2 regions of the Brevibacillus sp. MCWH genome follow, and region 1 is predicted to be linked to the other one. Evidence: riboswitches for the same ligand, from Rfam matches in the RefSeq annotation. Region 1 holds a riboswitch; the other holds the start of a gene.
What was found. Region 1 has a riboswitch for glycine ahead of gcvT (glycine cleavage system aminomethyltransferase GcvT). Riboswitches for the same ligand answer to the same signal wherever they lie in the genome.
Positions count from the first base shown of each region.

Region 1 (15,424 bases):
TGATCACCCAAAAGAGCGCCTTGTCCATCTGGCCGGCTTCCACGGCGAAGTAGATGGCGACGGGGATCGTATCGGTCTTGCCGGGAATGTATCCCGCCAGCATCAGCGTGGCGCCGAACTCCCCCAGACCCCGGGCAAAGGAGAGAACGAATCCGGCCAACAGCCCCGGCCAGGCGAGCGGAAAGGAAATCGTCCAGAAGACGCGCCATTCCGAAGCCCCCATCGTCCGGGCAGCGTCTTCGTACCGCCGGTCGATCCCGCTGAAGGCGGCGGCGGCACTCTGGTACATCAACGGAAACGACACGACCACGGAAGCGATTACGGCACCGGTCAGTGAAAAGACGACCTGGACTCCAAACCACTCCGTCAGCCACTTGCCGATTATCCCGTTTTTTCCAAACAAAAGCAGGAGGCCGAATCCGACGACGGTGGGGGGCAGCACCAGCGGCAGCAGCAGAAAGGACTCCAGTACGTGCTTGCCCCAAAAGTGCCTGCGCGTCAGGAAGCGGGCGATCAGCAGACCGGCGACAAATACGATGGAGGTGGAGAGGGCCGCCACTTTCAGCGACAGCAGCAGCGGTGTCAATTCGGGATGATTCATGTGTCCGCCTCCTGTTCTGTTCTCCTACTCGTGAAATCCGTATTGTTTAAAGATTGCCTTGCCTTTGTCACTGGTCACAAACGCAAGAAACATCCTGGCGGTGTCCGCCTGACGGGAGGCGGCAATGACGGCGGCCGGATAGTCGATCGGGTTGTGCCACTCCGGTTCGGCTGCGGCGATCACCTTCACCTTGGGCGAAATGGCCGCATCGCTCGCGTAGACGATGCCGGCTTCGGCGTTGCCGGACTCGACATAGGTCAGCACCTGGCGCACGTCGCTGGCAAAGACCAGCTTGTCCGACAGGTTGTCCCACATCTTCAGGTGTTCGAGCGTTTCTTTGGCGTAGCGGCCGGCCGGGACGGTCGTTGGTTCGCCGACGGCGAGATGCTTGACGGCATCATCGCCCAGCTCTTCAAATGAAGAAAGCGCCAGCGGGCTGGAAGCCGACGAGATCAGTACAAGCTCGTTTTTGGCAAAGTCAACGCGCGTGTCCGTGACAATCAACTGTTTCTCTTCCAGCCTGTCCATATCCTGTTTGCTGGCGGACAAAAAGACGTCGGCGGGAGCGCCCTGCTCGATTTGGGAGGCCAGCTTGCCGGAACTGCCAAAGTTATAGCTAATCACCACTCCGGGATGTTCGCGTTCAAACGCAGTTTTCAGCTCATTCAACGCGTCGGTCAGGCTGGCGGCAGCCGAGACCATCAGTGTCGTTTCCGCCGGCTTGGCCGATGGCTGCTGCGGGGCGGTTTGCTGGTCTGAGGTCTGCGCACCGCACCCGGCGGCCCACATCATGCAGAGTGCCGCAAGGATGGCCGTCAGTTGTTTTTGCATGATACGACCTCCTGAGTTGTGTTTCGTTATATGTAATAATAATTAGTTATAATTAGATTATCTGAATGATTTCAATTGATCAATTGCAAACATGTGAATAGTAAACGAAAATGGAGAAAGACAAGTCAGCAATTGATCCGGGAGGCGGCGATGAACGACGACATTTCTTACACGACTGAAGAAATTGCCAAGATGCTGCGAATCTCCAAACTGACCGTGTACGATTTGATCAAAAAAGGGGAACTGCCCGCGTACCGCGTCGGCCGGCAGATGCGGGTGGACGCGTCCGATCTGGAAGCGTACAAGGCGAGAGCAAAAGGAGTATCCGGCATGGCAGCGGCGGTTCCGAGCGCTTCGGCGCCTGTGACGCCCATGCAGCGCAGCGCCTGGCCGCAGGGAGCGCAGCACGTTCGTCAGGTTATCATCAGCGGTCAGGACGTCAGCCTTGACATGCTGGCCAGTCATCTCGAACGCAGAGGCAAAACGATGCGGCCGCTTCGCGCTTATGCGGGCAGCATCAACAGCCTGCTGGCGATGTACGCAGGTGAGGCGGATGTCGTCAGCACGCACCTGTTCGACGGCGACACCGGGGAATACAACACGCCGTATGTGCGGCGGATTTTGTGCGGATACCGCTACGTGATCGTCAATCTGCTGTCCCGCTGGGCCGGTTTTTACGTCCGGGCGGGCAACCCGAAGCAGATAGTCGACTGGACCGATTTCGGCAAACCCGGGGTGCGCATGGTGAACCGGGAAAAAGGGTCAGGAGCACGCACCCTGATCGAAGAACAGCTCCGGCTGCACGGCATCGCCGGACGGGACGTGGCTGGATACGACAGGGAAGAGGCGAATCACCTCGCTGTGGCCGCAGCAGTAGCGAGGGGGGAAGCGGACGTCGGCGTGGGGATCGAAAAGGCTGCCCGGATCGTCGGAGTGGAGTTTTTGCCTGTAATTCGGGAGCGGTACGATCTGGTCATCCTGAAAAACGCGGAAAACGAGGAGCTGATCCAGATCGTGCGGGACATTTTGCGATCGGCATCGTTTCGCGACGAACTGGCTGCGATCGGGGGATACGATTTGACCTACACGGGCGAGATCATGTACGAGACGTGGTAATGACCCATAACAGCCGCAGCGAGTAAGCGCGTCCGCTGTTATGAATGGGGTGTCGCTGCATGCGGGCCGCTGTCATGTAGCTGTGATGTGGCAAGATTTTCTATTCAGCCCTGTCGAGATTTGCTACAATAAATTGGATAAGCTTTGCGACGAAATAACATCGTGCTTGTCGCTTATGAGTCGGGGGCTGACATGAAACCATTGCACAAAACGAGCTTGTTGATCTGTTTGACAATTTTGATCGTTTTCGCTTCGGTCGGGGTGATCGCCAAGTGGCCTGTGCTGGCGCCGTTTTTCATAAACAACGCGACAGTGACGACAGGGGCGGGAGCTGATCCATTCGCCTACAATCCGCCGCTGCCCTCCTATGTGAAAGATCTGCATCCGACCTATACGATTCGTGCTGAACTGAATACGACAAAGGCGATGATTGCTGGAAGTGTCACGGTGGAGTTCGATAATCCGCGCACGCCGGATCTTCGCCTGTTCATCTACGACTATCCATGGAATCTGATGACGATCAAGGAGATTCGCGCCGGGGACAAGCCGCTTACATTCGAACGGCGCCAGGCGGTTGTCCATCTGACCAATCCGTTCGGTTCGGCGAAGCGGGGGAGCTTGACGGTCACTTTTGAGAATCCCGTTCCCCGCCGCGGCACCCGTTTTGGGGTAAAGGACGACATCTGGACGCTGACCACCTGGTATCCGATGCTGGGTGCGATGGACCAGCGCGGCAATTGGTACACTCCGCCGCAGCGGGTCAATTTCGGCGATCCGTTCGTGTACCATTACGCTGATTACGACGTGTCGTTTGTGTCGCCAAAGGGCTTTCAATGGGTGAGCTCCTGGGGAAGGGGAGAGACCAAGCCGCTGGCCGGCAACCGGCAGGAAGTGCGGTACCGCGGCAGCCGCCTGCTCAATTTTGCGTTGGTGGGCAGCCCGCGCTACCATGTGGAGACGATCACCTTTGCGCCCAATTTGACGGTAGACATCGCGTCTGTGGACAAGGGCAACATCGAGCGGATCAAAGCGATCGCCCGGTCTGTGTTTCCGGTCTATACAGAATGGTACGGCCCGCTGCCGTATCCCCGGGTGGCGATTGCCGAGACCGGCACCGGCACGACGTATGCGATGGAGTACGCCAACATGGCGGTGTTTAAGCGGGACATGCACCACAACAATCTGATCGAGCACTGGCTGCCGCACGAGGTGGCCCACATGTGGTGGTACAACAGCGTCGCCACGCTGGAAGCGGTGCACGGCTGGTTGGACGAGGGGCTGGTGGAAATGAGCGTCTATCACTATCTGCAGCACCGCTACGGCTCCCAGAAGGCCGCCGCCCTCCTGTCATCGTACAGCCGCGACGCGGACAAGTTGAAGCAGCTCTATCCGTCCGGCCGATTGGGCAAGCGGCTCAACCAGTTTGCCGGTGAACAGGAGTTCCACTGGACCTGGTACTCCAAAGGGGCGCTGTTGTACGACCACCTGCGCAGGCAGATCGGCGACGACGCCTACAAACAATTCCTGCAGCGCGTGCAGCGCACCTACCACGGCAGTGTTATCGGTCCGGAGCACCTCGATCAGGCGCTGGGCCAGGTGCTGAAAGGAGAAGCGCGCTACTTCGTCCCCAATGTCCGGACGGAAAACAAGGCGCCCTTGCGTCAGGTGGAGCTGGAACCGTATGTGACGACCATCGTGAACGGGACGAGCTTTTACCCATCCGTTCCAGCGAGGGTGAAAAACGGGACGGTCTACCTCCCGCTGCGCGAAGTGGCGGAACGGATGGGGTATCGCGTCAGTTGGTTGCCGGACAAGCAGGCGACGATGGTGCAGGGCAGAGGGCATCAGGTCGTGCTCAAACAGGGCCAACGCGTTGTTGAACGGGACGGCCAGCGCGTCGATCTGGGGCAGCCGCTGCTGGAAATCGCCGAGAAGACGATGGCGCCGCTCACCTTGTTCAGTCAGGGGCTTGGCGCGCAGGTTTCCTATGACAAAGAGGCAAAGACCGTGACCTTGCAGTGACGTTGCGGACAGTCATCTACGACTACGAAAGGCAGGAGACAGCCGATGACATACGGAAATGTGATTTTCGTCGGATTCATGGGAACAGGGAAAACTACGGTGGGGAGCGCGCTGGCTAAGGATCTGGGCATTCCGCACCGCGATTTGGACGAGGCGATCGCAGAGCGGGAGGGATGCTCGATTCCCGAGCTGTTCGCTACAAAGGGAGAGCAGTACTTTCGGGACGCGGAAAGCGCCATGTTGCGGGAGCTGCTGCAAGAGAAGCCGCAGGTGCTGACCACCGGAGGGGGAGCGGTGCTTCGTCCGGAAAATGTCCGGCTCATGCTGAGTGAGGGAACGGTGATCGCCTTGTCTGCAGCGGAGGAGGAACTGATCCGCCGCCTGGCAGGAGATACCGGCCGTCCGCTCATCGCCGGCGACGTGGCGCAACGGGTGCGGAGACTGTTGGACGAGCGGAAAGGGGCGTATGATTTTGCCCCGATTCAAATCGACACAACCGGCAAGGACGTGTCCGATATCGTGGCGGAAATACGCGGAAGGATGGTTGAAAGCGGCCTGATCGGGAGAGACTAGGGGAAGAAAGCGCTCCGCCTTCACGGCAAACGGCGCGGAAACGTGCGTATGAAGGAGGCACGTGTGATGTCGTTTCAGGAGTATTTAAAGTACCTGACCCGCTTGTTTGTGCAGTATGTGGAGACCCCGAAGGAAGAGCGGCGGCGGCGGAAACAGCCGCGCGAGGCCTGGTCCACGCGCTGGTTCGGGGCCATCCCGATGTCAATCAAGCTGTTATGGCGCAAATAATCCCAGCCGGATGGAGGTAGCATATGGCGAGAGTGGCAGTGGAACGTTCCCTTACCCATATCCGCAAAATGCTGCGTGACAACGGGTACGACGTGGTGGATCTGGGCAACTGGCAAAACATGGTGGACGCCATCGTGATCACCGGCCAGGATGTCAACGTGCTGAACGACCAGAGCAAAACCATATCCGGTGCTCCGGTCATCAACGCCGCTGGCATGACTCCCCAGGAAGTGTTTCATGCGGTACACACCCGACTGTCGCCCATTGAGCATCGCTGACGGTGCTGACGGGGGCAGTTCCCCAATCAGGCGTTGAAACGGACGCGGCGAGCTGATCCCATACAGCACACAGCCGCCCAGACAACAAGCTCTCTGTCGGTTCATTCCGGCAGAGAGCTTGTTTTGTGTGCGCCGGTATCAACAGCATGAAACTGTCCCACTTTCATCGCGTATGCGTAGGGAACGAAGCGCAGCCCCTCGTCCCAGACGCCGACGTATGCCGCGCGGCCGTTCCACAGATGCAGCGACTGCACTGCAAACGGTGCCAGCACATTGGAGTGGTGGAGCGGCACAGTAAGCGTTACCGGGCCGGCGGATGTTTTTTGCCAGAGGTCTGTCCAGGTCAGCTGACGCCTGTTGGACGTGTCGGTCAGCCAGTCAATCCGGTCAAACGGGTCCTGTACTGCACCGGACAGCACGCGGGCAGCGGTGAGGCGTTCTTCCGGGCGAACCAGTTCGGCTTCAGACAGCGTGGTGATCACCGGCGGGCCGGCAACAGCGGATGCGGGGTACGTTTCGCCCGTCTTGGCGTCCACCAGTTCCCGCTGCTCTTGACGCGCGACCAGCCAGTGGGAGGCGAATCCGTCATAGACCGGTTCCGCCGCCACTGCGCGCGGGGCAAACGCGTCGTCGAACAAAATGTATTCGCCTACGCCGTATTCCAGCAGCACAAACGTCGGCTGTGTTCCGGAAGCGGGGGATTCGCCCACCACCATGTAACCCACCTGTCTGCCGTCTCGCGTGATGCTGACCAGCCACTGATGTTGGTTGGCACCGAGCGATTGAGCATCGATTTGGGCGTTTTTCCAGTCGCGGAAACTGGGATCCCGCTCGATGATCGTGTTCATCCACTGCTGAACCTGCGTGTGAAAACGCTTGTCCCAATCCGTCTCTTCGGCGTGCGTGACGGCCGGCCACGCGATCGCGAGCGCACAGAGCAGTGCGCATACGGATCGGGTCATTTTACTGGCCACAAGCATGCACCACCTTTTGTACAAGGCTTCTTGGTACCTATTGTAACCAGGTTGACGAAAAAGATTTGTTGCTATCTGTCTCTTTGCGATCGTTTTTTCTCGCACTTCTTTTACAGAATTCGCCTGTTTTTGGCGGGAGGCGCGGACTGGAGGTAAAACAGCCCGCCATTGATAAACTGCACCTCGATGCGAGGCTCGTACTGCCAGTGCAGTTCGTCCATGCGCCGCTGCTTTTCCTCTTCCGGCGTGCTGCTGCGCCACTCTGTCTGGTCGATCTCTTCGCGCGGCGTTTCGGGTATGCCGTTGGCACGCAAAAAGTCCAGGATGCGGCCGCCGCTGCTCTGCGGCTCCTCCCGGGCTGCAGACGGTTCGGTCGCAGGTTGGACGGTGGGCGGTGCAATATGGACAGGGGGAGCCGGGACAGATTGGTTCACCTGAGCAGCTTCTGTCGCCGTCTTCGCCAGAACGTCCGGCAAAGAGAGAGCATGTGCTTCACTGCCGCCGCTTTTCCCGCTGTCCGAGGATTCGTCACCATCCGCCGCGCCGCTGTCGCGCTCGCGGCTTTCCGCTTCACGGGAGACCAACTCGGCATAGTACGCTTCCAGAATCTGCAACTCTTCATTGAGCCGCTGCCGCGCTTCCTCTGCCCAGCGTCCGTCCTCTGCGTCCAGCAGGCGGCGGGTCTCCCGTTCGGCAATGGCGGCGGCCTCTGTCAGAGAGAGGCGTCTTTCCAGCGTGTAGCAGTAATCCGGGATGGACGGGGCGAGCGACAGCTGCTGCAGAAACGGGTAAAAGTCGGTTACAATCTGGGGCTGGTGCAGGTTGATCCCGAAATGGAGCAGCATGTCCCGCTTTTTGTCGCAAATAAAGGAGACTTTCCAGTTCAATCCCAGCCAGGGAACGAGCGGGGTGGTGCGCCGGCCGCCCGGTCGGGGGGATGCGGTTTGTTCGTACATGCAGACGAAACTTCCGTGCTTGCGGGCGGATTGAAAGATCTGCTGCAGACGGCCCGCGCCGAGATGGAGGTGCTCCGCTCGCAGTCCCTCCGGCTTCCGCTCGCTGTCAAAGTAAAACGTGAGCACCATGGGCTGGTAGGGCAGATTCATTTTCTCCACCCAGGTCCAGTAAAACGGTCTATTGCCGATATCTTTGTCCACCTCGACCGGCAGCTTTACGGTCAGGTAGTCGGGATGCGTCTCCATAATATGGGCGGAAAAGGCGGCCAGGTAGCGTTCTGTAAATCGGCGTATCTGCTCTTGCTGCATGCATCGTTTCCCTCCCGTCTGACTATAAAATGCTGGCCGGCAGCCGCGGCCAATCACCGGGATCGGTTAGTGTTCCGCCACATCGGGCAGAGCGTCCCGCGACCGGTTTGCCTCCCGGATCGCGCGAATGGCCTGGCTCATGTTGTCCAGCTTGACGGCCATTTCCCTCTCGGAGCGGGAGTCCATGATGATGCTGATGAGATTTTCTTCCAGTGTCTGATTCAGATTGAGCCGCTCCACGATGTCGTCCAATTCACCGATCACCATTTCAAACAGGTCGATTTTTTCATAGAGCAGGTTGAGGATGTGCTGTTCAATGGTGCCGACGGTGGACAGGTTGTAGATGTGGACGTCCCGCTGCTGCCCCAGCCGGTGGACGCGGCCGATCCGCTGTTCCACGCGCATCGGGTTCCAGGGCAGATCGTAGTTGATCACCTGATTGCAGAACTGCAGATTGATCCCTTCGCCGCCCGCCTCGGTGGCGATCAGCACCTGTGCCCGGTTTTGAAACAGGTCGGTCATCCAGTCTTTTTTGCTCCGTTTAAATCCGCCGCGAAACGGCACAGAGGTAATCCCGTGTTCATGCAGGTACTTTTGCAGATAATTCTGCGTCGCCCGGTACTCGGTGAAGATGATCACCTTGTCGTTGATTTCCCGGATCAGTTCCACGGTTTTTGCCGCCTTGGAGTGGGTCTCGATCCGCTTGATCAGCTCCACCAGCTCCATGATCTCGGCTCTTGCCGGGGAGTCCTCCGGGGTGCGCTGGTGCATGTTGTACAGCGTCATGAACGCCGCTTCCCGGCTGGAGCAGACCTCTCGCTGCAAGGTGATCAAGGCGAGCGAGTTGAAGCCGCCCGTCCCGGAGTGATACTGTTCCTTGACAAAGCGGGTGACCCCGTCGTACAGGGCCTTTTCCTCCGGCGACAGCACGATGGGGATGGACCGTACCACGCGGTTGGTAAACTGGATGCCGCCGTCGCTTCGCTTGTTGCGGATCATCACCTTGTCCAGCTCGTGTTTGAGCTGCTCGTTGTTTTTCGCCTGTCGCTTTCCTTCCACGTAGTTGGTGGCAAACGTGCTGGTGTGGCCAAGATGGCCCGGCTTCAGCAGGTTGATCAGGTTGTACAGCTCGTCCATCTCGTTCTGGATCGGCGTGGCAGTGAGGAGCAGGCAGTATTTTTTGCGGATTTCCTTGACGAACTGGTAGTTCCGCGTCCGCTTGTTCTTCAACTTGTGCGCCTCGTCAATAATCAGCATGTCGTAGTCGATGTTCAGCACGTGGCGGCGGTGCGGGTCGCGCTTGGCCGTGTCGATCGAGGCCACCACCACGTCGTACTGCCGCCACATGTACTCTTTTTTCTGCGCGATAGCGGGGATGCCGAACTTCTGGTTCAGCTCCTTGGTCCACTGAATGACCAGGGAGGCGGGGACCAGCACGAGAATCTTCTTGGCCAGGCCGCGGACCATGTACTCCTTCATGATCAGTCCGGCCTCGATCGTTTTGCCCAGCCCCACTTCGTCGGCCAGGATGGCCCGGCCGCGCAGCTCGTTCAACACGCGTTCTGCTGTTTTGAGCTGGTGCGGATAGGGTTTGAGGGAAGGCAGATACTTGAGGCATTGGAGCTGGTCGAACTCGCGCACAAGCATGGCTTCTTCCGCCTCCAGGGCCAACTGGAACAGTTCCCATTTGTCCCAAGGGCCGTCCTGCCGCATGCGCTCCGTAAGCAAATCAATCCATTTCATGTCAAACGAGACAGGAATATTCGTCATTTTTGCACCTCATTACTAAAGGATGCCATTTATCATATAAGTCATGCGCTAATTGTTAACAATATTTGTCCTCGAGAAAAAATTGTTAACGAAATCGTGAGTTGAATGTCAATTTGCATATTTTCAAAAAAGCACGCTCGTGGTAGGATAAACGTGTAGGTTTGTTGTTTAGTATGGAATCAATTGAAAAAGTTATGTATGGCCCAACATCCAACGCGAATGATAGTAGAAGGGAGAGACTGTCTTTAGACAGCGCCGAAGGAGCAAGCCGGTGACGGTGAATCTCTCAGGCAAAAGTACCTCTACTTGACGCATCTCTGGAGAGAGCTCGACAAGAGCCACCAACGGGGAAACTTGCCAGCTGTGCCGGTTGGCCCGCTTCGGCAAGGTAACTCTCAGGTACCAAGGACAGAGGGGAGACATGGGGGCGCCGTCTTCTTTGGCGTTTTCCGATTCTTCCGCTCTGTCCTTTTTTGCGTTCGTGAACGCGTCCTTATGAACGATCGCTCACGTTCCGGACGCAAGGCGACTCCGGGTTTCTTGGGGCCAATCGGTTTGCGGCAAAGAACCCGGACGATCGTCGGAGGCTTTGCCGGCTGTGTTCAGCTTTACAACAAACAGTTCATTCGGTTCAGGAGGTGCCTCATGTCCACTTTGAAACGCACGCCGCTCTTCCCGATTTACGAGAAGTACGGGGCGAAAACCATCGACTTCGGCGGCTGGGAGCTGCCGGTTCAGTTTTCCAGCATCACTCAGGAGCACGAAGCGGTGCGGACGAAGGCAGGATTGTTCGACGTATCCCACATGGGGGAAGTGGAGGTAAAAGGGGAGCGGGCGCTGGAATTCCTGCAGCGCGTGACCACCAACGACGTCTCCAAACTGGTGCCGGGCCAGGCGCAGTACAGCTTGATGTGCTATCCGGACGGCGGAACGGTGGATGATCTGCTGGTGTACAAATTTGCCGACGATCACTACCTGCTGGTGATCAACGCGGCCAACATCGACAAGGACTATGACTGGCTTTCCCAGCATCTGATCGACGGCGTCACGATCGAAAACGTTTCTCCGCAAACAGCCCAGATCGCCCTGCAGGGGCCGCTGGCGGAGTCCATCCTGCAGCGGCTGACACCCGTCGACCTGTCGCAGATCGGCTTCTTCCGCTTTGAACGGGATGTGCTGATTGACGGTGTGCCCGCGCTCGTCTCCCGCAGCGGGTACACGGGTGAAGACGGCTTCGAGATTTACCTGGACGCTGCTCACGCCATCCAGGTATGGGAGAAACTACTCGAGACAGGCGCAGCGGACGGCCTGGTGCCGTGCGGACTGGGGGCGCGCGACACGCTCCGCTTCGAGGCAAGGCTGCCGCTCTACGGTCAGGAACTGAGCAAGGATATTACGCCGATCGAGGCTGGTGTCGGATTTGCCGTCAAGGTGGACAAAGACGTGCCGTTTATCGGCCAGGAAGTTTTAAAGGCGCAGAAAGAACAGGGAGCGCCCCGCAAACTGGTCGGGATCGAAATGATCGACCGCGGCATCCCCCGCACGCATTATCCGGTGTTTGTCGACGACCAACAGGTGGGGGAAGTGACGACCGGGACCCAGTCCCCGACGCTGAAAAAGAACGTTGGGTTGGCTTTGGTCAAAGCGGAATTCGCTGCCATCGGCACGAAGCTGGATGTGGAGATACGCGGCAAACGTCTCAAGGCGGAAGTCGTGGCCACGCCCTTCTACAAACGGCCGAAAAACTGACGTAAGAATCGCAAGCGTGGAAAAGGAGGACCTCGCACGTGAAATACCGTTACCTGCCGCAGACTGATCAGGACAAGCGCGAAATGATGGAAGCGCTGGGCATTTCCAGCGTGGATGAACTGTTTGCCGACATCCCGGAAGAGGTGCGTTTCAAAGGGAATCTGAACATCCCGGAAGCGCTCTCTGAACCGGAACTGGTCCGCTACTTCCAAGGGCTGTCCAGCAAGAACGTCAACTTCAGCACCCACGTCAACTTCCTGGGTGCCGGCGTGTACGAGCATTACATCCCCAGCGTCGTCAACCACATGCTGCTGCGCGGCGAGTTTTTCACCGCCTACACGCCGTACCAGCCGGAGATCAGCCAGGGGGAGCTGCAGGCCATCTTTGAATATCAGACGATGGTGTGCGAGCTGACCGGGATGGAGGTGGCCAACTCTTCCATGTACGACGGTGTCACCGCGCTCGCCGAAGCGGCGATGATGGCGGCTGGCCACACCGGCAGAAAAAAGGTGGTCGTCTCCCGTGCCGTACACCCGGAGGCGCGCAGCGTGCTGAAAACGTACGCCTACGGACAAGGCGTGGAGCTGGTCGAAGCGGGCTTCACCGGCGACGGCGTGACCGATCTTGCCGAACTGAAAGCGCTGGTTGACGACCAGACTGCCGCAGTCATCGTGCAGTACCCCAATTTCTTTGGCGCCGTGGAAGACCTGGCGGCGGTCGAACCGATTGCGCACGAAAAAGGGGCGCTGCTGGTCGTTTCTGCCAACCCGCTCTCCCTCGGTGTACTGGAAGCTCCAGGCAAGCTGGGAGCCGACATCGTCATCGGCGACATGCAGCCGTTTGGCATCCCGGCTTCGTTCGGCGGACCGCACTGCGGCTACTTTGCCACCACGTCCAAGCTGATGCGTAAAATGCCGGGACGCATCGTCGGCCAGACGAAGGATGAAAACGGCAAACGCGGGTTTGTGCTGACCCTGCAGGCGCGGGAACAGCACATCCGCCGCGAAAAGGCAACCTCCAACATCTGCTCCAACCAGGCGCTCATGGCGCTGGCTGCGTCGATCACGCTGTCGGCACTGGGCAAGCAGGGCGTGCAGGAGATGGCGATGATGAACCTGCAAAAAGCTCACTACGCCAAACAGGCGCTGCAGGCAAAGGGATTCCGGATTACCTTCGGAGCGCCGGTGTTCAACGAATTTGCGGTGGAGCTGTCCAAGCCGGTCGCAGAGGTGAACAAGGCGCTGCTCGCGAAGGGCATCATCGGCGGGTACGATCTCGGCCTTGCCTATTCGGAACTGTCCGGCCACATGCTGCTCGCTGTCACGGAGCTGAGGACGAAAGACGAAATCGACACGCTGGTGCAGGAACTGGAGGCGATCACACGTGCATAACGACAAGGACAAAGCACTCATTTTTGAATTGAGCAAACCAGGCCGCGTGAGCTACAACCTGCCGGCGCTGGACGTGCCGGAAGTCGACGTGGCCGCGCTGCTGCCCAAGCATCTGATCCGCGAGACGCCAACCGAACTGCCGGAGGTGTCCGAACTGCAGCTCGTGCGTCACTACACCGAACTGTCCCGCCGCAATCACGGGGTGGACAACGGCTTCTACCCGCTCGGATCGTGCACGATGAAATACAATCCGAAAATCAACGAAGATGTGGCCCGCTATCCGGGCTTCGCTCAAACCCATCCCTATCAGCCGGAAGAAAGCGTCCAGGGTGCTCTGGAGCTGATGTACAACCTGCAGAACGACCTGGCGGAAATCACCGGGATGGATGCGGTGACGCTGCAGCCCGCAGCGGGAGCGGCCGGCGAGTGGACCGGGCTGATGATGATTCGCGCGTACCACGAGAGCCGCGGTGACCATCAGCGCACGAAAGTGATCGTGCCCAACTCCGCCCACGGCACCAACCCGGCTTCCGCAGCGGTCGCTGGCCTGCAAACCGTGACGATTCCGTCCGACGAGCGCGGCCTGGTGGATATTGAAGCGCTGCGCCAGGCAGTCGGTCCGGACACGGCGGCGCTGATGCTGACCAACCCCAACACGCTCGGCCTGTTTGAGGAAGATATCGTGGAAATGGCGCGGATTGTCCACGAAGCGGGCGGTCTGTTGTACTACGACGGGGCCAATGCCAACGCGATCCTGGGCATTGCCCGGCCGGGCGACATGGGCTTTGACGTCGTCCACCTCAACCTGCACAAAACCTTTACCGGTCCGCACGGCGGCGGCGGTCCTGGTGCCGGTCCAGTCGGGGTGAAAAAAATTCTGGAGCCGTTTTTGCCAGCCCCGATCGTGGGCAAAAAAGCAGACGGCACGTACTACTGGGACAACGACCGTCCCCAGTCCATCGGCCGCGTAAAAGGCTACCACGGCAACTTTGGCATCCTGGTCCGCGCCTACGCCTACATCCGCACGATGGGGCCGGAAGGGCTGCTGCAAGTCTCGCAAAACGCCGTGCTGAACGCCAACTACATGATGAGAAAGCTGGCGTCGGCCTACGAGCTGCCGTACGACCGCGTCTGCAAGCACGAATTTGTCCTCTCCGGCGTCCGCCAGAAAAAACTGGGCGTCCGTACGTTGGACATCGCCAAGCGTCTGCTTGACTTTGGCTACCACCCGCCGACGATCTACTTCCCGCTGATCGTCGACGAATGTCTGATGATCGAGCCGACGGAGACGGAGACAAAAGAAACGCTCGATGAGTTTATCGAGGTCATGCTGAGAATCGCCCGCGAGTGCGAAGAAAACCCGGAAATCGTTCAGGAAGCGCCGCACACCACGGTGGTCAAGCGCCTCGACGAAGCGACGGCAGCACGCAAGCCGATCCTCCGTTACCAGCCGGAACAAGCATAACCGATTGAAACCGCCCGTTTTTTTCGGGCGGTTTTTGCGTTGTCCACATACGGATTGCGAGCAGGAAGACTCCCGACAGATTGCGAACATCTGCGAACATCACAGCTGGAGACCTAACCCCTTGACAAAATTTAAATTTTATGATATGATTAAAAATTAACGATTGAAACAATTTGCTGGTCTGTGTATACTTCTTTGTACACGCCGTCTTTCCATTCCTTGTAAGATCGGCAGTACAAAGGAGGAGATAACCTTGCAAGAAAACCACGTCAGTCTGACCGCGATCATGACCGCCTACATGCGCGCCTACCATACCATGAATGACACCCCGAAAATTTTTGATGACTTTCTCGCCTTCGAGCTGATACCAGAGGAAAGACGTGTGCTGATTGAACAAGGATTGGCCAGTGCCCTTCAGATTCCCGTCCCGGAAGCCGGCCTGGCACGCTCCGGTCAGGCGGCTGACGCTCTGCGGCCGTTCCTGCAGGCGATGGGACTGTCTCATGTTCTCAGCCGCTCGCGATATGCGGAAGACAACCTTGAGCTCGCGGTACAACAAGGGATCGGGCAGTATGTCATACTCGGGGCCGGGTTGGATACGTTTGCGTTCCGCCGTCCCGATCTTCTGCGTCAACTGCAGGTATTTGAAGCAGACCACCCGGCCACGCAAGCCTTCAAACGCGATCGGCTGGCTGAATTGAAATGGGAGACCCCGTCACATCTCCACTTTGTGCCTGTGGATTTCACAAAGGAACGCCTGGCTGATGCACTGAAGCGTACGGCGTACGATGTGCAGACGAAGAGCTTTTTTAGCTGGCTGGGAGTCACCATGTACCTGACGCGCGACGAAGTGTTCGCAACGCTTCGTTCCATTGCCGAGATAGCCCCTGCGGGCAGTGCAGTGATTTTCGATTACTTTGTGCCGGAAGAAGGCGCGCCGCACGATAAAGAGATGCGGGAGGAGCTAAGCAAGATCGGTGAGCCGATGAAAACGGCCCTCGACCCGTCGACGCTGGCTGTCGAGTTGGAACGTGTGGGGCTGCGTCTGCATGAAAACGCAAGCTCGGCCGATATCCAGGAACGATACTTCCAGAACCGAACGGACGGTTATCAGGCGAGCTGTCACGTGCGCTTTGCATGGGCTGTCGTCACGTAAAAATG
Region 1 covers NZ_SDLF01000007.1:124,647-140,070, reverse strand. The annotation lists gene modB (molybdate ABC transporter permease subunit) at 1-601, opposite strand, end outside; gene modA (molybdate ABC transporter substrate-binding protein) at 626-1,432, opposite strand; gene ETC00_RS08955 (substrate-binding domain-containing protein) at 1,583-2,548, shown strand; gene ETC00_RS08950 (stalk domain-containing protein) at 2,741-4,570, shown strand; gene ETC00_RS08945 (shikimate kinase) at 4,616-5,143, shown strand; gene ETC00_RS08940 (YqzE family protein) at 5,210-5,371, shown strand; gene ETC00_RS08935 (YkuS family protein) at 5,395-5,649, shown strand; gene ETC00_RS08930 (hypothetical protein) at 5,751-6,623, opposite strand; gene ETC00_RS08925 (YqhG family protein) at 6,734-7,888, opposite strand; gene ETC00_RS08920 (DEAD/DEAH box helicase) at 7,955-9,658, opposite strand; glycine riboswitch at 9,878-9,970, shown strand; gene gcvT (glycine cleavage system aminomethyltransferase GcvT) at 10,304-11,407, shown strand; gene gcvPA (aminomethyl-transferring glycine dehydrogenase subunit GcvPA) at 11,446-12,798, shown strand; gene gcvPB (aminomethyl-transferring glycine dehydrogenase subunit GcvPB) at 12,791-14,263, shown strand; gene ETC00_RS08900 (class I SAM-dependent methyltransferase) at 14,517-15,419, shown strand.

Region 2 (15,424 bases), on a different contig from region 1:
AGAAAGGAAGGGTTGTACTGGTGCATAAAGTGAAGCCCATCAGGGGTTACCAAGTGCCGACACCTACACCGACGCCAACCGCACCTCCGCCGATTCCCAACAATCTGCAGGAAGAGTGCATCCGCGTTCAAAAGGTGTACGACTGGGTTGTATTTGCCAACAGGGACCGCAACAAGGTTCCCATTCCAGACGACTGCCGGCCGTTGGTTGACGAAGCCATCCGTGCGGGACAGGACATTACGATTCAGTGCGTGGAACCGATCGTACCGCCGCCGTTCCCGCTGATTCCGAAACCGCAACCCACAATTTCGCCCGAATTTTCCTGCCGTGTCATCGGCATTCGCCGTGAGACGATCACGGTTGGCGGTGCTACCGTCCGCGTAGGCGTTGTCCGGTTCCTGTTCGGTGCTACTGTGTTGCTTCGCATTTTTGCTGATGGTACGTTCCTGTGCGAATTCCCGGCGACCATCCAGTTTGATGACGAAGTGGTGCTCTGCCTGCCGGAGCCGCTGGACGAAAACAACATTCTCTGCCGGATTACCGCAATCGAGTGCACGCCGATCGGCAGCGTTCTGCTCGGCGGCATGGTAGAATTGGAGATCACGATCTGCAAGGAAATCCAGGTGGAAGCGGAAGTAAAACTGGAGGTACTGGCCAAGTTCTGCGCACCGCGTCCGAACGACATCCCGGTACCGACACCGTCCCCCGGTCCTGGTTTCCGCTGCCCGCCGATCGTCTTCCCGCCGCAGTGCCCGACGATCTTCCCGCGTGCGAACTGCGACTGCCAGGCTACAGTCAATACGCTGCTTACCGGCGTAACAGTAAGCCTCGGCCTGCCGCCGCTGGCACCGGTAGAAATCGGTACCGTACAGTTGATCGCCGACATCTGCCCGAGCTGCAATCCGTCGGCCAGCACGTTCACTTTCAACTTCTTCGATACGCCTGGTCCGACACCGCTGCCTGACGTCATCCCCGGCGACCAAAGCTTCAGCCTCACGCCAACGACGATCAGCTCGCCGACGTGCATCACGGTTCTGCCGGACCTTGGTCTGGGAATCGTTCTGCCGACCATCCTCCTCGGTCTTGTCGTTACCGGTACCGGCGTGAGAACGTTCACGGCAACAGGCACGCAAGAAACGGTGAACTACACGCTCGTCTTGGCCGAAACCGGTCTGGGGCTGCCGGACGTCGTGCTCCTGCTGCTGACCAACGGAGCCGGACTCCCCATCTTCTCCGCAGCACTTACGATTGTCCCCGACGAGCAGCTGCTGGTCCAAGACTGCGTAACGTTCCCGGATGTAATCCCGACGCCGTCCATTCCGTAATTCGCCAGAATCGATACAAAACGGGAGAAGAGTTGCTCTTCTCCCGTTTGTGTGTAGACAAAGTGGCCGTTGCAAGGAGAACACGTTTCCGTCATCCGCTCCGTGCTCGCCCAGCAAGGAAGCACAAACTGCTCGCTCCGCATCGATTTGCGGGGGATCGCCAAAGCCGCATAGCTACGCAGCCTGTTCAACGGTGGCGATCCTTTTACCCGCAAATCGCAGCTCCGCTCGGTAGGGCTCACAAGTCGCTCTGCCTGGAAACGTGCTTCTCCTCGGTACAACCGGTTTGTCTTCAGTACGACGGGAGAAGAGTTGCTCTTCTCCCGTTTCTGTTTTAAGTGAAACATATACTCACCCGTAACAGCCTAACTCTTCTCCGCTTTTTCACACTTCCCGCTCCCTTACATATGTCTATAGGGGAACACACACTGCAAAGGAGGAACGTACGGTGCTGAAAAAAAAGACCTCCAGCAAAGCGAAGCCGGAGAAGGAAAAGCTTCTCCTGCTGAAGCGGCAAGCGCAGTTTTTTGAAGCGAAAGCGAACCAGTACTACGAAGAACTACAGCTTGCCAGCAAAAAACTGAAGGAACTGCGGGACCGGGAAGAATGGCACAACCAGCACCTGGAACAGGTAAAACGATCACTGACAGAGCAACAGCGCAGGGCAGACGAATTGAACCGCGTGGTGGCCGAACTGAAAGACCGGGTGCACGAGCTTGAACAACTCGAGGCAAGTCAGCTTGTCCTGCTTGAACAACGGGACCAAACCATCGCCTATTACAAGGAAAAGGAGGCGGAATGGCAGAAAACCCTGGAAGAGTGGAGGGAAATCGTAAGGGAAGCCCAGGGGGCGATGCTTTCAGAGGACGTTGCGCAGCTGCTGCAGCAAAAAGACGACATCATCGCCTACTATCAGGCCAAAGAGGCGGAGTGGAGCGAAAAATGGGAGTTGTTGAACCAAGAAGTCAAGGTGCACCAGCAGCAAACAGCCGACGATGCCCAGCGCATCAAGCAGCTGGAAGAAACCATCGCCAGCTACCAAACAAAAGAAGCCGAATGGCAGGGAGCGCTTGAAGAACTGACGCAGCAGCTTCACCAGCGAGACGACATCATCGCCCGCTATCAGGCCAAAGAGGCGGAGTGGAGCGAAAAATGGGAGTTGCTGAACCAAGAGCTCAAGGAGTACCACCAACAAACAACCGACGATGCCCAGCGCATCAAGCAGCTGGAAGAGACCATCGCCAGCTATCAGACAAAAGAAGCCGAATGGCGGGTAGCGCTTGAAGAACTGACGCAGCAGCTCGAATCTTCCCGGCAAAACGAGGAAGCGCTGACGCAGTTGCTTCACCAGCGGGACGACATCATCGCCCGCCATCAGGCCGAGAAATCAGAATGGCAGCAGCAGATTGATGAATTACAGCAAAAATTGATACACGCATCGACTCAATCGGAGCGGGAAGAAACCTATCAGCAGCAGCTGAAGGAGAAGGAAGAAGTGATCGCCCGCTTGCAGGCGCAGGAAGCGGAATGGCAGCGGGAACGCCAGGAGTTGAAGAAGACGATCAAAGACTTGCAGAAAAAAGAAGAAAAGTACCGGCAGGCCATCCACGATTACCAGTCACGCGAATCGCGAAGCAAAAAAGGGATGGAATCCCCTGCTGCTGCCCAGCAACAGCAACTGGCAGCGGGAGGCACGCCCGTGTTGAGACTGCCGTCCAACAGCGCTCACGCCTCTTTTCTCAAACCGCACAACACGTCTGCAGTCACTGCCTTTAATCCCTTTAAAAACGCGTAACCATGCACCCAGACCGCCCGTCCTTTCCCCGACTGCACTCCACTGTGCAACCGCCGTTCCCTTCCTTTCCGCCGACGAATACATCATAGTATACGCCGAAGGAAAGGAAGGGATTTTCATGACACCGGATCAGATCCGCGCACTCTACAGACAACGGCAAATGAGGCCTGTCCACACGCACCCCCATCTTCCGAGCAACAGTCAGCAGCACGTATCCCCTCCAGGACATACCGGATGGGGCAAGTCGCACGTGGTCAAATCGTTGCCGCAACGAAGATCGGGCGGTTGCTGCGGGAGGCGTTTCAAGCCGTAGTCCCATAGGCATCGTCCTGCCGCTGGCTTATCATGTGTGGCGAGAGATGGTTGTCCACTGCACTGCTGAACAGCCCTATGAAGCATGTGGACTGCTGTCGGGGAGATGCGGACGGGCGGAGACCATTTGGAAGATGGAGAACGCCGATAAAAGCCCCTTCTCGTTTTCCATGAGAGAGGAACAGATTCGCCAGGTCTTTGCCCAAATGGAACAGAGAGGGGAACGTCTTGTCGCCATCTACCACTCTCATCCGGCCGCTCCCGCTTATCCATCGCCGTACGATATCGAGCACGCCTGTTATCCGGAGACTGCCTATCTGGTCCTGTCCCTTGCCGGACAACAGCCGGTTCTGGGATGTTTTCGCATCCACGGCAAACAGGTGACGCCGCTCAGATGTATCCTTTATTGAGTGACGTTGGTCTTGATTGACCGGGCATGTCCCATCTCTTCACAGTCGCGAAACAGTATATAGAAAAGTTGGGAAGCGGGAGCCGTGGCTCCCGCTTTTTTGTCGTCAGGAAAGCTGCTCCGCTTTCGTCAGCACCTCCGCTTTTTCCCAACTGACAAAGGTGTCCTCCCAGAATATTTGATACCATTCCCCGTTCACCGCGATGACGATTCCTCTGGCTCCGTCACGGGTGTAGACAACGCATTCCCCCGGCTTAAACATGTTCCACCGTCCATTACCCCAGTCTGAAAATAATCCCGTGACCGCCTTTCGGGTATTCCCACTTGATGTTTTCGTACGGACAGCCAATCCGGCAGCTTCCGCATTCGTGACATCCCTCGTACCCCACATGCATGCGCACACCTTCCCACTTGTAAACTTCGGCCGGACAAAAAATCGTGCACAGCTTGTCAGGACACTTGGTGGCACAGATGTCCGCATCCAGCACGTGCAGGTGTGACTTGGTGTCTGCCTTGAAGCGGACGAGGTACTGCTTTTCCTCGATCGATTGGCCTGCGGGCAGCTCTTTCCTCATTTCATCACCCTCCATGCCTGCATCAGATCGCGGGCCATCTTCCATTTCTCCCTGGCCGTGCCCAGATCACGCCAGATTTTCTTTTGCTTCTCCCACTTGGAACTGCCGTCCACGGTAAACATCTGGCTGGCCGCCCGGTTCATCATGGGAATATATCGCTCGAAATACTGGGGAGAACGTTCAAAGTGATGCGTGGCGTCCTGATACTTTTTCAGGTCCTGGCCAATGAAGCTGTCCAACAGTCTTTTGCGGTACGTATCCAGCGTCTTTTCGGAAAAGTCTCCCGCCGCTTTGGCCTCCAGGATCGCTTCCGCCGCCAGCACACCCGAGGTCATCGCCATGTTGGAGCCCTCGCGGTGGATCGCATTGACCAGTTGGGCTGCGTCCCCTACCACCAGTACGCCGTTACCGACGATCTTGGGCATGGAGCGGTAGCCGCCCTCCGGGATGAGATGGGCCAGGTACTCCTGCTGTTCGCTGCCCTGGATGTAGGGGCGGATCATCGGGTGATTCTTGACGTAGTCCAGCAGTGCATAGGGTTTGATCTTATGCTTGATCAGACCGGACAGCATTGCTCCCACGCCGATGTTGAGGCTGTCCTTGTTGGTGTACAGCCAGGCGGTGCCGAGAATGCCTTTGGTCGAGTCGCCGAAGATTTCGATCGTACAGCCCTGATCCCCTTCCAGATTAAAGCGGTCCTCGATGATCTTGCGGTCCAGCTTGAGCACTTCCATGACGGCGAGGGCCACTTCGTCAGGTCGAAACTCCTTGTGGAAGCCGAGCGACTTGGCCAAGAGCGAGTTCACCCCGTCGGCCAACACTACCACGTCAGCGAACACCTCTCCGTCCGGCCGGTCGGTGCGTACTCCCACCACCTTGCCGTCTTCCACGATGCACTCCCGCACGACCGTTTCGTTTACCAGCAGGGCCCCCTGCTGCACTGCCTTGTCGGCAAACCACTGGTCAAACTTGGCGCGCAGCACGGTGAAGTTGTTGTACGGCTCCTTCGCCCACTCCAACCCCTTGTAGCTGAATGTCAGCGCCGATTGTTCATCCAGCATCATGAAGCGCTGCTCCACGATCGGCCGCTCCACCGGCGCTTCCTTGTAAAAGCCGGGGATGATGTCCTCCATCATTTTGCGGTAGAGCACTCCACCCATGACGTTTTTGGAGCCGGGATATTCGCCCCGCTCCAGAAGCAGGACGTTGACACCGGCCTTCGCCAGCGTGTAGGCGCACGCCGTGCCCGCCGGTCCGGCCCCGACGACGATTGCATCAAACTTTTCCGCCATACTGCACCTCCTTGTCCGATTCCGCCTGAAGCGCCTCGATCAAGAGCGGGACGATTTCAAACGCGTCACCGACGAGGCCGTAGTGGCACGCCTGAAAGATCGGCGCGTCCGGGTCCTTGTTGATCGCGATGATCAATCCGGAGTTCTGCATCCCGACCAGGTGCTGAATCGCTCCGGAAATGCCAATGGCAAAGTAGATTTTCGGCGTCACCGTCACCCCGGTCTGCCCCACCTGATGCTGGTGATCGATCCATCCCGCCTCGACGGCATCCCGGCTGGCCCCGACCGTCGCGCCGATTGCCTCGGCGAAGCGGTGGATCAGTTGGAAGCCCTCCTTGCTGCCCATCCCCTTGCCGCCGGCGACGATGATGTCCGCCTCGTCCAGCCGCACTCTCCTGCTGGTTTCGCGGACGATCTTCAGCACTTTGGTGCGGATCTCTTCCTCCCGCAGGGGAATCCGCTCCTCCACAATCTGGCCTGTACGATTGGGATCGGGCGGCAGTGCCTTCATCACCTTGGGCCGGACGGTGGCCATCTGCGGCCGATGCTTTTTGCACAGGATAGTCGCCATGATGTTGCCGCCGAACGCCGGACGGCTGGCTTCCAGCAGGCCCGTTTCTTGATCCACGTCAAGCATCGTGGTATCGGCGGTCAGCCCCGTCTCCAGATCGGTCGCCACGGCGCTGGCCAAATCCTTGCCGGTCGACGTGGCTCCGTAGAGCAGGATTTCCGGTTTGTGCTTCTGCACGCATGCGATCACGGCACGCATGTAGGACTCGGTCCGGTAGTAGTGAAAAATCGGGTCATCGTAGAGATAGACGACGTCCGCTCCGTACTGGAAGGCGACCGTCGCCAGTTCACGCACCTGGTCGCCGATCAGCAAGCCGGAAAGAGGCACACCCCGCTTGTCAGCCAGCTTTCGCCCCGCCCCCAGCAGCTCCAGCGACACCGGGGCGATCCGGCCGTCCTGCTGTTCCAAAAACACCCAGACCCCGCGGTACTCCTCCAGGTTCATGCCCGTCCCTCCTTTGCGCGAAACAAATCCTTCTTCTCCGCCAGGATTTCCATCAGCCGGTTCACCTGCACGCGCGGGCTGCCCTGCAGCTTTTCGCCCCCCTTGGGTTTCTCCGGCGGCCACACCTTGGCGACGATCGTGGGTGAACCTTTCAGCCCCAGCAGGCTCCGATCCACGTCCTCCAGGTCGTTGACGGACCAGATGACGGGCTGGTAGCGGGCGGCGCGCAGCATGTTGGGAAGCGGAGAGTACGGCACCTCGTTGATCTCCTTTTCCACGGAGAACAGACAAGGCAGCGTGGACTGGACCACTTCGTACCCGTCCTCCAGTTTGCGGTGGACGATGGCGTATCCCTTCTCCTTGTTGATCTCCACCACCTTTTTCACATTGGTCAGCGGCGGTATGTCGAGCCGTCTGGCGATGCCCGGCCCCACCTGCCCGGTGTCGCCGTCGATCGTCATCTTGCCGCAGATGATCAGATCGATCGGCTTCTGCTTGGCGATTTTCTCCAGCGCCTTGGTCAGCGCATAGCTGGTGGCCAGCGTGTCCGCCCCGGCGAATGCCCGGTCGGTAATCATGTAGCCCTCGTCCGCACCGATCTCGATGCACTTGCGGATCGCCTTGACGGCCGGCGGCGGTCCCATTGTCAGCACGGAGACAGTGCCGCCGTAGCGCTGCTTCAGCCGGACCGCCTCTTCCACGGCGTGGGCGTCATACGGGTTGAGAATGGCTGGAGCGCTGGATCGGTCCATCGTGTTCGTCTTCGGGTTCATCTTGATAACCTTCGTGTCCGGCACCTGTTTGATACAGGCGACGATATGCAGCATGCACAAATCCCTCCTCGCTGCCAGCTGCGGTCTTCAGCGAAGTCCCGCACGGGTTGTCTCTTTTTTAGGCGCATCTTGGGCAGCGTGTTGTTCATTGTTATAACGTATTGCGGGGAGCTGTCACTTAGACCTGGAATATGGGACACGTTCGAAACATTTCACAAGATTGACAGAAGTTTAATTTAGCTATATATTTTTTCTGTCAAATTGCATACGAGATCGGATGAACCATTCAGGAAAAGATCGGAAACGATCTACCGACGGGGCAAGGGAGCACATCCCGAAACTCTCAGGTCTTGGCAACAAGTGAAACTGAATGGGGACGAACCTCTGGAGAGACCCCCCTACCCGCATCGGCGAGGGGCACGGGCACCGAAGGAGCAAATTCGCGCAGCAATGCGAATGAATCTCTCAGGTAAAAGGACAGAGCGAACGACAGCTGCAAAACGACCGGAATGGCGCAAGGGGCTTATTGCTCCCCTGATTCCCCATGAACGGGCCGTTTTGCGTGTCCATGCCCGCTCCAGAAACATTTCATCCGCGATGAAATGTTTTTTCTTTTGTACGCAGATTTGTACGACAAACAAGGAGGAAACGACATGGACAAGCTGCTGCATTGGCTGGATGTAATCAACGGTTACGTATGGGGACTGCCCACGCTGGTGCTGCTGGTGGGCACGGGCGTAATGCTGACAGTGAGGTTGAGAGGATTGCAGTTCCGCAAACTGTGGTATGCCTTGAGGCTGGCCTTTGGCCGGCAGGAGAGCGGCTCGCCTGGGGATATCAACCACTTTCAGGCGCTGATGACAGCGCTGGCCGCCACCATCGGGATGGGCAACATCGCAGGTGTCGCCACTGCCGTCGCCACGGGTGGTCCCGGCGCCATCTTCTGGATGTGGGTTACTGCCCTGTTCGGCATGGCCACCAAGTATGCCGAAGCCATTTTGGCGGTCACCTACCGGATTCGCGAAGCGGACGGCCGCTATTCCGGCGGCCCGATGTACTACCTCGAACGGGGATTGAAGCAAAAATGGCTGGCTGTGCTCTTTGCCTTGTTTGGCACGCTGGCTTCGTTTGGGATCGGCAACATGGTGCAGGCCCACTCGGTGGCGGACGCGCTGCATTTGAACTTCGCCGTTCCCCCGCTCGCGTCCGGCGTGGCTCTGGCGCTGTTCACCGCGTTCGTGGTGCTGGGCGGCGTGCGCAAGATCGGCCAGGTGACCAGTGTTCTCGTGCCGTTCATGGCCCTGTTTTACATCGCCGCTGGCATTTGCGTCGTCCTGTTCCACCTGGACCGGGTGCCGCAGGCGGTATCCATCATTCTCGAAGGGGCCTTCAACGGGACGGCGGCCACGGGCGGCTTTTTGGGGGCCACGGTGGCGATGGCGATTCAAAAAGGAGTGGCCCGCGGCGTCTTTTCCAATGAGGCGGGGCTGGGCAGCGCTCCGATCGCGGCCGCTGCCGCCAAGACCGACACGCCGGCCAAGCAGGCGCTGGTCTCGATGACAGGCACCTTTCTCGACACCATCATCGTCTGTACGATTACCGGACTAGCCCTGGTGACGACTGGCGCATGGGAAACGGGCAAATCAGGAGTGGAGGCGACGACCTACGCATTCCAGACCGTATTTGGCCCGGCCGGCAGCTACGTGCTGGCTGTCGCCGTCATCCTGTTTGCCTACTCCACCATTCTCGGCTGGGCCTACTACGGCGAAAAGTGCTTCGAATACCTGGCGGGCAAGGATTCCGGCCGTTACTTCCGCCTCGTCTTTGTGGCGATGGTGAGCGTCGGTGCAACGCTGAAGCTGGACCTCGTCTGGACGCTGTCTGACATTATGAACGGGCTGATGGCTGTGCCCAATTTGATCGGCCTGATCGGTCTCTCCGGCGTCGTCGTGGCGGAAACGAGGCGCTTTTGGGAACAGGAAGCAGCCTGGACCGCGAAACGAAAGCTGGCTGGCTGACACGCTTTGCCTGTTACCTGATCTCGTTTACGAATGAGCGCCTGGCTGCTGCTCGACCGCCATCGTCAGCAGCTTTTCCAACGCCTCCAGCGCCCGCTGCTCGTCAGGCCCGTCAGCGGTCAGGGTCACCTGCTCACCCTGGGCAACGGTCAGCGACATGATGCTGATGATGCTTTTTCCGTTTGCCGTCTTCCCGCCTTTGCGCAGACCGATGTCACTGGCAAAAACGGAAGCCGTTTGCACAAATGCGGACGCCGGACGGGCATGCAGCCCTTGGGGAAGGGTGACAATCACTTGTTTTTCCAACATGAAACATTCCACTCCCAATCTCTCTTTGCAAGTGTTACACCTGCGGCAGGGCGGCGATCAGTTCTTTCACCTGGTCCGTCCTGGTCAGCCCGGTCGCCTTGTCGACGATGGAGGTATAGATGTGCGGAATCACGTGTTGGACCCCCTCCTCCAGGCAGGTTTCCACCACACGCCGGATGGAGGATGCGTCGATGCCTCCGGTCGGTTCGAATACGGACAGACCGCAGCGCACTGCCGCGCGAGCCATCGCCCGCAGTTCGTCGAGGCGTTGGCATCCGTTCACCGGGTAAAATTTGACTGAATGCACGCCGATCTCCGCCAGCATCGCCGCAGCCGCCTCGCAGGAGACGGTCTCCTGCCAGGTCCCACTTACGGGGCCGGTCGATATGATGACCCGGCCCGGTGTGCCACTGGGGGCGATCAGCGCGTTGACAATTGTATCGCTGCTCCCTGCCTGCTGCAGGCAGCCCAGTGTGTAGCCGGCGGCGGGAAACACCTGGTTGACATGGGCCGGTTTTGTCCGTGCGGCCACCTCAGCCACCTTGTTCCACTGGGTCGGGTCGCCGGCCCCCAAACCCACGGAAACGGGCACGCCGGCGCGCTGGAACGACTCTACGGCGGCAGCGGCGGCATCAACGTCAGGGTACGCTTTTACCATCACGCCGATAAGCACCCGGCCCTCGGCTGCTTCCAAAATCTCCCTAGCGTTTTCCACGTGTTTGGCAAGAACATTGAGTCGGATGGTTGGCTTGTTCGTTGACATGGGTGCTCCCTCACTTTCTGTTGCTCCAAATCTCCCGGAGGCGGGCTGCAATGATCGCTTCCTGTCCGGGGCGCAGCGGTCTCGGGTCAAAGGCAATCACGCCCGTGTTGGCGTAGTGATTGCGGGTGAAAATGGCCGGGTCGCCCGCTTCCAGGAGGCGAATCAGCTCATGGGCTGTCATCCCTGCCGTCCGCTCGTCCACTTTTACCTGCGCACGGTAGATGGCGCGCCCCGCTTCGTCCTGCACCACGGCGGCATGGAGTCCCGGCAGTTCGTTGATTGCCGCGACGAGCCGTTCGACCAGCTGAAGCTGCTCTCCGGCGTCCTTGCTGGCCAATTCGTACCGCTCAAGAGCTGCCAGCAGGCCAACGATCGCCTCCTTACCTACCTTCATCGCCCGGCCGATGCCTTTGTACTGGGCGCGGCAGGCTTCCATCAGTTCGGCTTTGCCGCAGACAAACCCGGAGGTGGGCCCACCGATTGCCTTTCCGCCGCTGTAAATGACCGCATCCGCTCCCTTGGCGATGTACAGCCGGAGGTCTTCCTCCGCGGCGGCGTCCACGATAACGGGAAGTCCGTACTCCCTGCCAAGGGCGATCATCGTCTCCAGCGGCTGCATCCCTTTCTGCACGGCGTGGTGGGACTTGACGTACAGCAGCGCCCCCGTGCGTTCGCCGATCGCTTCGCGCAGGTGCGCTTCCTCCACGTGGTTGGCGTGACCCGCTTCCACCACCTTCCCGCCGCCGAGGGCAATCATCTGCCGTACCGATGCCCCGAAGTGGACGGCATGCCCTTTTTGAATCACGATCTCGTTGCGCAGCCCCTCCGAGTCCGGCAGCTGTTCGATCAGACGCAAATTGCGGCCGGCGATGACGGCGGCGACGGCAATGGCGATGCCCGCAGCCGCACCGGATGTCGGACACCCGTCTTCTGCTCCCGTCACATCGGCGATTTTTTTGCCGGCCGCTTTCAACAGCTCGGCGATCTCCGCGTAGTCCATGGCTGCCTCGCCCATCGCCTGGGCGACAGCGGGATGGACGGCGCTGGCTCCGAGCGCCGTCATTTTGCCGCTGGCGTTGATTACCTGTCTAAGACCGTATGATTGGTAGATGCCCATTTGGTTGCAGCATCCTCCTTCCCGGTGTGTTGGGCCAAAGGCGTCACTGCGGCGGGATGGGGAACATCGCTCCCAAAATCATCGCGCCGATGATCGCCCCGCCGGCAATCGGTTTTTTGAAGTAGTAGAAAACGGCTGCCCCGATGGTGGCACCGATGCCAACCGGTATGGACGCCATGATCGCAGAAATGACGATCAGCGGACCGAGATAGCGTCCGGCTGCGTTGCCCGCTCCCATCATCACGTCAGCGCCAAACGTGGACTTGGCCGCGTTGATCGTAAACGTGCGGATCAGGACGATCACCGCGCCGATGATCAGTCCCAGCAGCGCTCCCGTTACCAGTGCCAGCGGGAACGAAAGCAGCGGGGCCGTCATGCCCGCGCTGAGCATCAGCGCCGGAACGCCGATGCCAATGCCCGTCTGCAGCGAACCGCCGATGTCCAAGATGCCGACCAGCGGCCCTTCCAGGACGCGGGCAAACAGGAAGCTGGCGCCAAACGCAGCTGCCGCTCCATACCCGCCGCCTTTTATCCCAGCTTCCAGCATGGCGACGATGGCGATGTCGTTGAAAGCTCCAACGTGATACACATAATACAGATGAGTCCCGGCAAAAATCCCGGAAGACAGGCACGCGACGAAGAGCGGAAACGCCCACTCGGAATACCAGAAACCTTTTGTCTGACCTTCATTCATCACTTGTTCACCACCGATCCAAACATCTCATGCAGATCAATCAGCCACTGCGGAACGTCCACCTGGATGCTCTTTAACAGCGCCACGTCAAATGCGCGGAAGAACCCGCTCAGGATAAACAGCAGCACCACGGCCGTCACCAGGGTTTTGGTAATCCGGTTCCATCCGCTGTCGTCCAAGCCTTTGCCGATCAGGATGCCGAGCACAATGCCCGGTACGGCGTTGCCCATGACCAGGTGGGAAAACCCGCCGAGAACGGTGCCCCAGACGCCGGTTCGTTTTCCCGCATCCATCGCAGCCATCCAGAAGACGATCGGCATGATTGGATTGATCAGCCAGTTGGCGGCCGGAACCAGGACTTTCGTCGCCACCAGCTGCATCGACTGGGGAATGGCCGTCGCTGTCGAATTGAGCAGCGTCACGACGACTGCACCGACGACTGCCCCGACGATCGCCATTTTTTTCGGGTCGTGCAAAGTCTCCTCCACGTTTTTGTTTTTCCACAGCAGAAGGGCTGCCGTCCAGTTGGGCAAAATCCGGTGGTCCACATCCTGGGTCAGCGCGCCGGCCCCGACCACGGACGCCCAGGCGTTGAAGAAGAAGCCCAATCCGAACGAAAAGTGGGAGATCGGGTCACCGGCGCAGGCGTTCAGTTCACCAAAAGTGCGAAACGCCCCCATTCCCTGCACGTTCGGTGCGTGAAACATCCGGGCCGCCCCCGCTCCCACGCCGAAGCCGACCAGTGCGCCGATTACCATCGATTTCAACGCAATCATCCATGTCACCATGAACGTTCCCCCTATTTCTTTCTATCGCTGGCCGAGCAGCTGCTTCACGCCGGTCGGCTGCTCGCTTTGCTGCCGGAACGGAATCTCCTGCAGCCGAACAAGTCCCAGCCGGACGCTTACGTCTGCGGTAATCTCGTATCGCGTGCGGGTGCGCGGAAAAAAGAGGCCAAACAGCCGCTCCCGGTATGACGTCTCCGTCGCGGACACCACCTCGACCGCGAGCGGTTCAATCCGCACCACCAGATCGGACGTCTCCCGCGCGATCGCGTGCTTGATCTGGGCGAAAATCCTGTTGAACGCCCCTTCTTTGGTCTCCGCGCTCCCCGTCAGTCTCAGCGTGCGAGTCACTTCCGTGTACATAGGCTACCTCCCCGCCAGTTTGATGAATGCTTCGGTCAACCGTTTGCCCAGCTCTTCCGTGTCCATAAACCCGAATCCGATCACCTTGCTGCCGTTTTGAAGCGCGGTAATGCCCGCTTCCACAGACCTGAGACCGTATTCGACCGGGTAGCCGTACTTCGTCTTCGCGGTCAGCGCCCCTGCGCCTCCGCTGCCGCAAAACGACAGGCCGAAATCAGCGTTTTCCCGGTACATCACGTCCCCCACTTTCATGTCCGCGCCGACGCCGGGTATCAGGATCGCCAAGCCCCCCGCCGCTTCCACGCCTTTTGCCACATTGTGGCCCTTGCCCAACCGGTCGCCAATCACCACTTTTACCTTTGCCATTCGCATACCCTCCTCCATTGCTACGGTTGTTCCTGCTGCAGCGCCCGTGCCGCTTCAAAATGGACGGCCATTAAAAACACTTCCGCATCCCCGGCTTCCCGTGCTGATCCGGCGGCGGCGAGCACGCGTCCGGCGAGATGCAGCATCTCGGGCGGGATCTCCGCATACAGCTCCTTCTCCACGGGCGGAAGCGTCTCTCCGCTTCGCATCCGCCGCAAAAATCCCAGCATGTGCACGCCCATCGCCAGCCATCTGTCACGGGAGACTGTTAATCCCAGACGGGTCGTCTCGTCAAGAGCTGCTGCCATCAGGTTGTTTAATTCAGAAATTTCAGATAAGTTAGCTTCCAACTGTTCCGCCACTTCCTGCACTATTGCCTTGATCATCTGCATGTCAGTACCTTTCCTGCTTTAATCGTCAGCCTTGCTGTAACCGACTCCTCCGCCGTGAGCTGCTCTCGTTCCGAGTCTGTCAGGACGACGGGGACGTTTGTCAGCTCCAGCACACTCAGATCGGCCACTGCACCCGGCCGCAGCGTCCCGATTTCATCCGTCATTCGCAAAACGGCGGCAGGCGCTGCCGTACAAGCGGCAATCACCTCCTCCAGCGAATAGCCGAGCGCCACAAACTTCGTCATCGTGGTCGTCAGGCTGTGTACCGGTCCCGCCGCGTTCTGCCGGTAAATGTCGGTGCTGATCGTATGCGGCGCCAGGCCGAGCGCCCGCGCCTGCCGCATGGTGCGGAAGCTGAAACTGGACGTGCCGTGCCCCACGTCAAACAGCACGCCGCGCGCCAGTGCCTTTTCCGCTTCCGGAATCAGCCGGCCCCGTTCGTCCAGGATGCCGCCCGCTTTTCCGTGAAACGCGTGGGTCACCACGTCGCCGGCATCCAGCACGCGCAAAATCTCCGACAGTGCCGGCGGTGCGTTTCCGATGTGCACCATAAGCGGACAGCCCGCTTCCCGGGCCGCTTCCTTAGCGACGAGCAGAGGCTTGATGCCGTTTTCCCTGACGACCGACGCACTCATTCTCGCCTTGATACCGCGGATCAGCGGCTGCTCCCGGATGAGCGCCACCGCTTCCCGCGGCGTGAGCCGGTCCATGTCCGCCAGCTCGGACAGCCCGCCGCACAATCCTTCGCCGGCAATGTTGAGAAACGCAAGCACGCGGGTCCCGGCCGGTTTGACAGCTTCGTCCAGGAAGGTTGCGAACGTGCGGGCTCCGGCGCTGCCCGCGTCCACCAGCGTGGTAACGCTCTGTTCGATCCCTACGCGGTCGGCCTCGATGCCGAGCGGCGTCCGCCCCGGAAATACATGGGCATGCAGGTCGATCAGTCCCGGCGTCACGATGGTCCCCGAGGCATCCAGCGTCTTCCTGGCGCCGCCCAATTGCGCCGGCAGCCGTCCCGGCTCCGCCAGCGCCGCGATCCTCCCGCCGCTGATAGCAATGTCATACCGTCCGTTGATGGACTGGGAGGGATCGACCACCCGCCCTCCCTGGATGAGCAAATCAAT
Region 2 covers NZ_SDLF01000012.1:56,111-71,534, forward strand. The annotation lists gene ETC00_RS12390 (BMQ_0737 family morphogenetic spore coat protein) at 54-1,325, shown strand; gene ETC00_RS12395 (coiled-coil domain-containing protein) at 1,774-3,120, shown strand; gene ETC00_RS12400 (M67 family metallopeptidase) at 3,480-3,842, shown strand; gene ETC00_RS12405 (hypothetical protein) at 3,948-4,103, opposite strand; gene ETC00_RS12410 (ferredoxin family protein) at 4,117-4,431, opposite strand; gene ETC00_RS12415 (FAD-dependent oxidoreductase) at 4,413-5,708, opposite strand; gene ETC00_RS12420 (electron transfer flavoprotein subunit alpha/FixB family protein) at 5,692-6,723, opposite strand; gene ETC00_RS12425 (electron transfer flavoprotein subunit beta/FixA family protein) at 6,720-7,550, opposite strand; glycine riboswitch at 7,871-7,987, shown strand; gene ETC00_RS12430 (alanine/glycine:cation symporter family protein) at 8,150-9,514, shown strand; gene ETC00_RS12435 (HPr family phosphocarrier protein) at 9,542-9,823, opposite strand; gene ETC00_RS12440 (KDGP aldolase) at 9,858-10,586, opposite strand; gene ETC00_RS12445 (DgaE family pyridoxal phosphate-dependent ammonia lyase) at 10,597-11,703, opposite strand; gene ETC00_RS12450 (DUF4310 family protein) at 11,747-12,397, opposite strand; gene ETC00_RS12455 (DUF4311 domain-containing protein) at 12,397-13,185, opposite strand; gene ETC00_RS12460 (DUF4312 family protein) at 13,207-13,545, opposite strand; gene ETC00_RS12465 (SFCGS family glycine-rich protein) at 13,549-13,911, opposite strand; gene ETC00_RS12470 (hypothetical protein) at 13,932-14,303, opposite strand; gene ETC00_RS12475 (amidohydrolase/deacetylase family metallohydrolase) at 14,294-15,424, opposite strand, start outside; gene ETC00_RS12480 (BglG family transcription antiterminator) at 15,420-15,424, opposite strand, start outside.
Region 2: it holds a riboswitch for glycine, as region 1 does, so the genes downstream of both, ETC00_RS12430 (alanine/glycine:cation symporter family protein) here and gcvT (glycine cleavage system aminomethyltransferase GcvT) in region 1, are expected to answer to the same signal.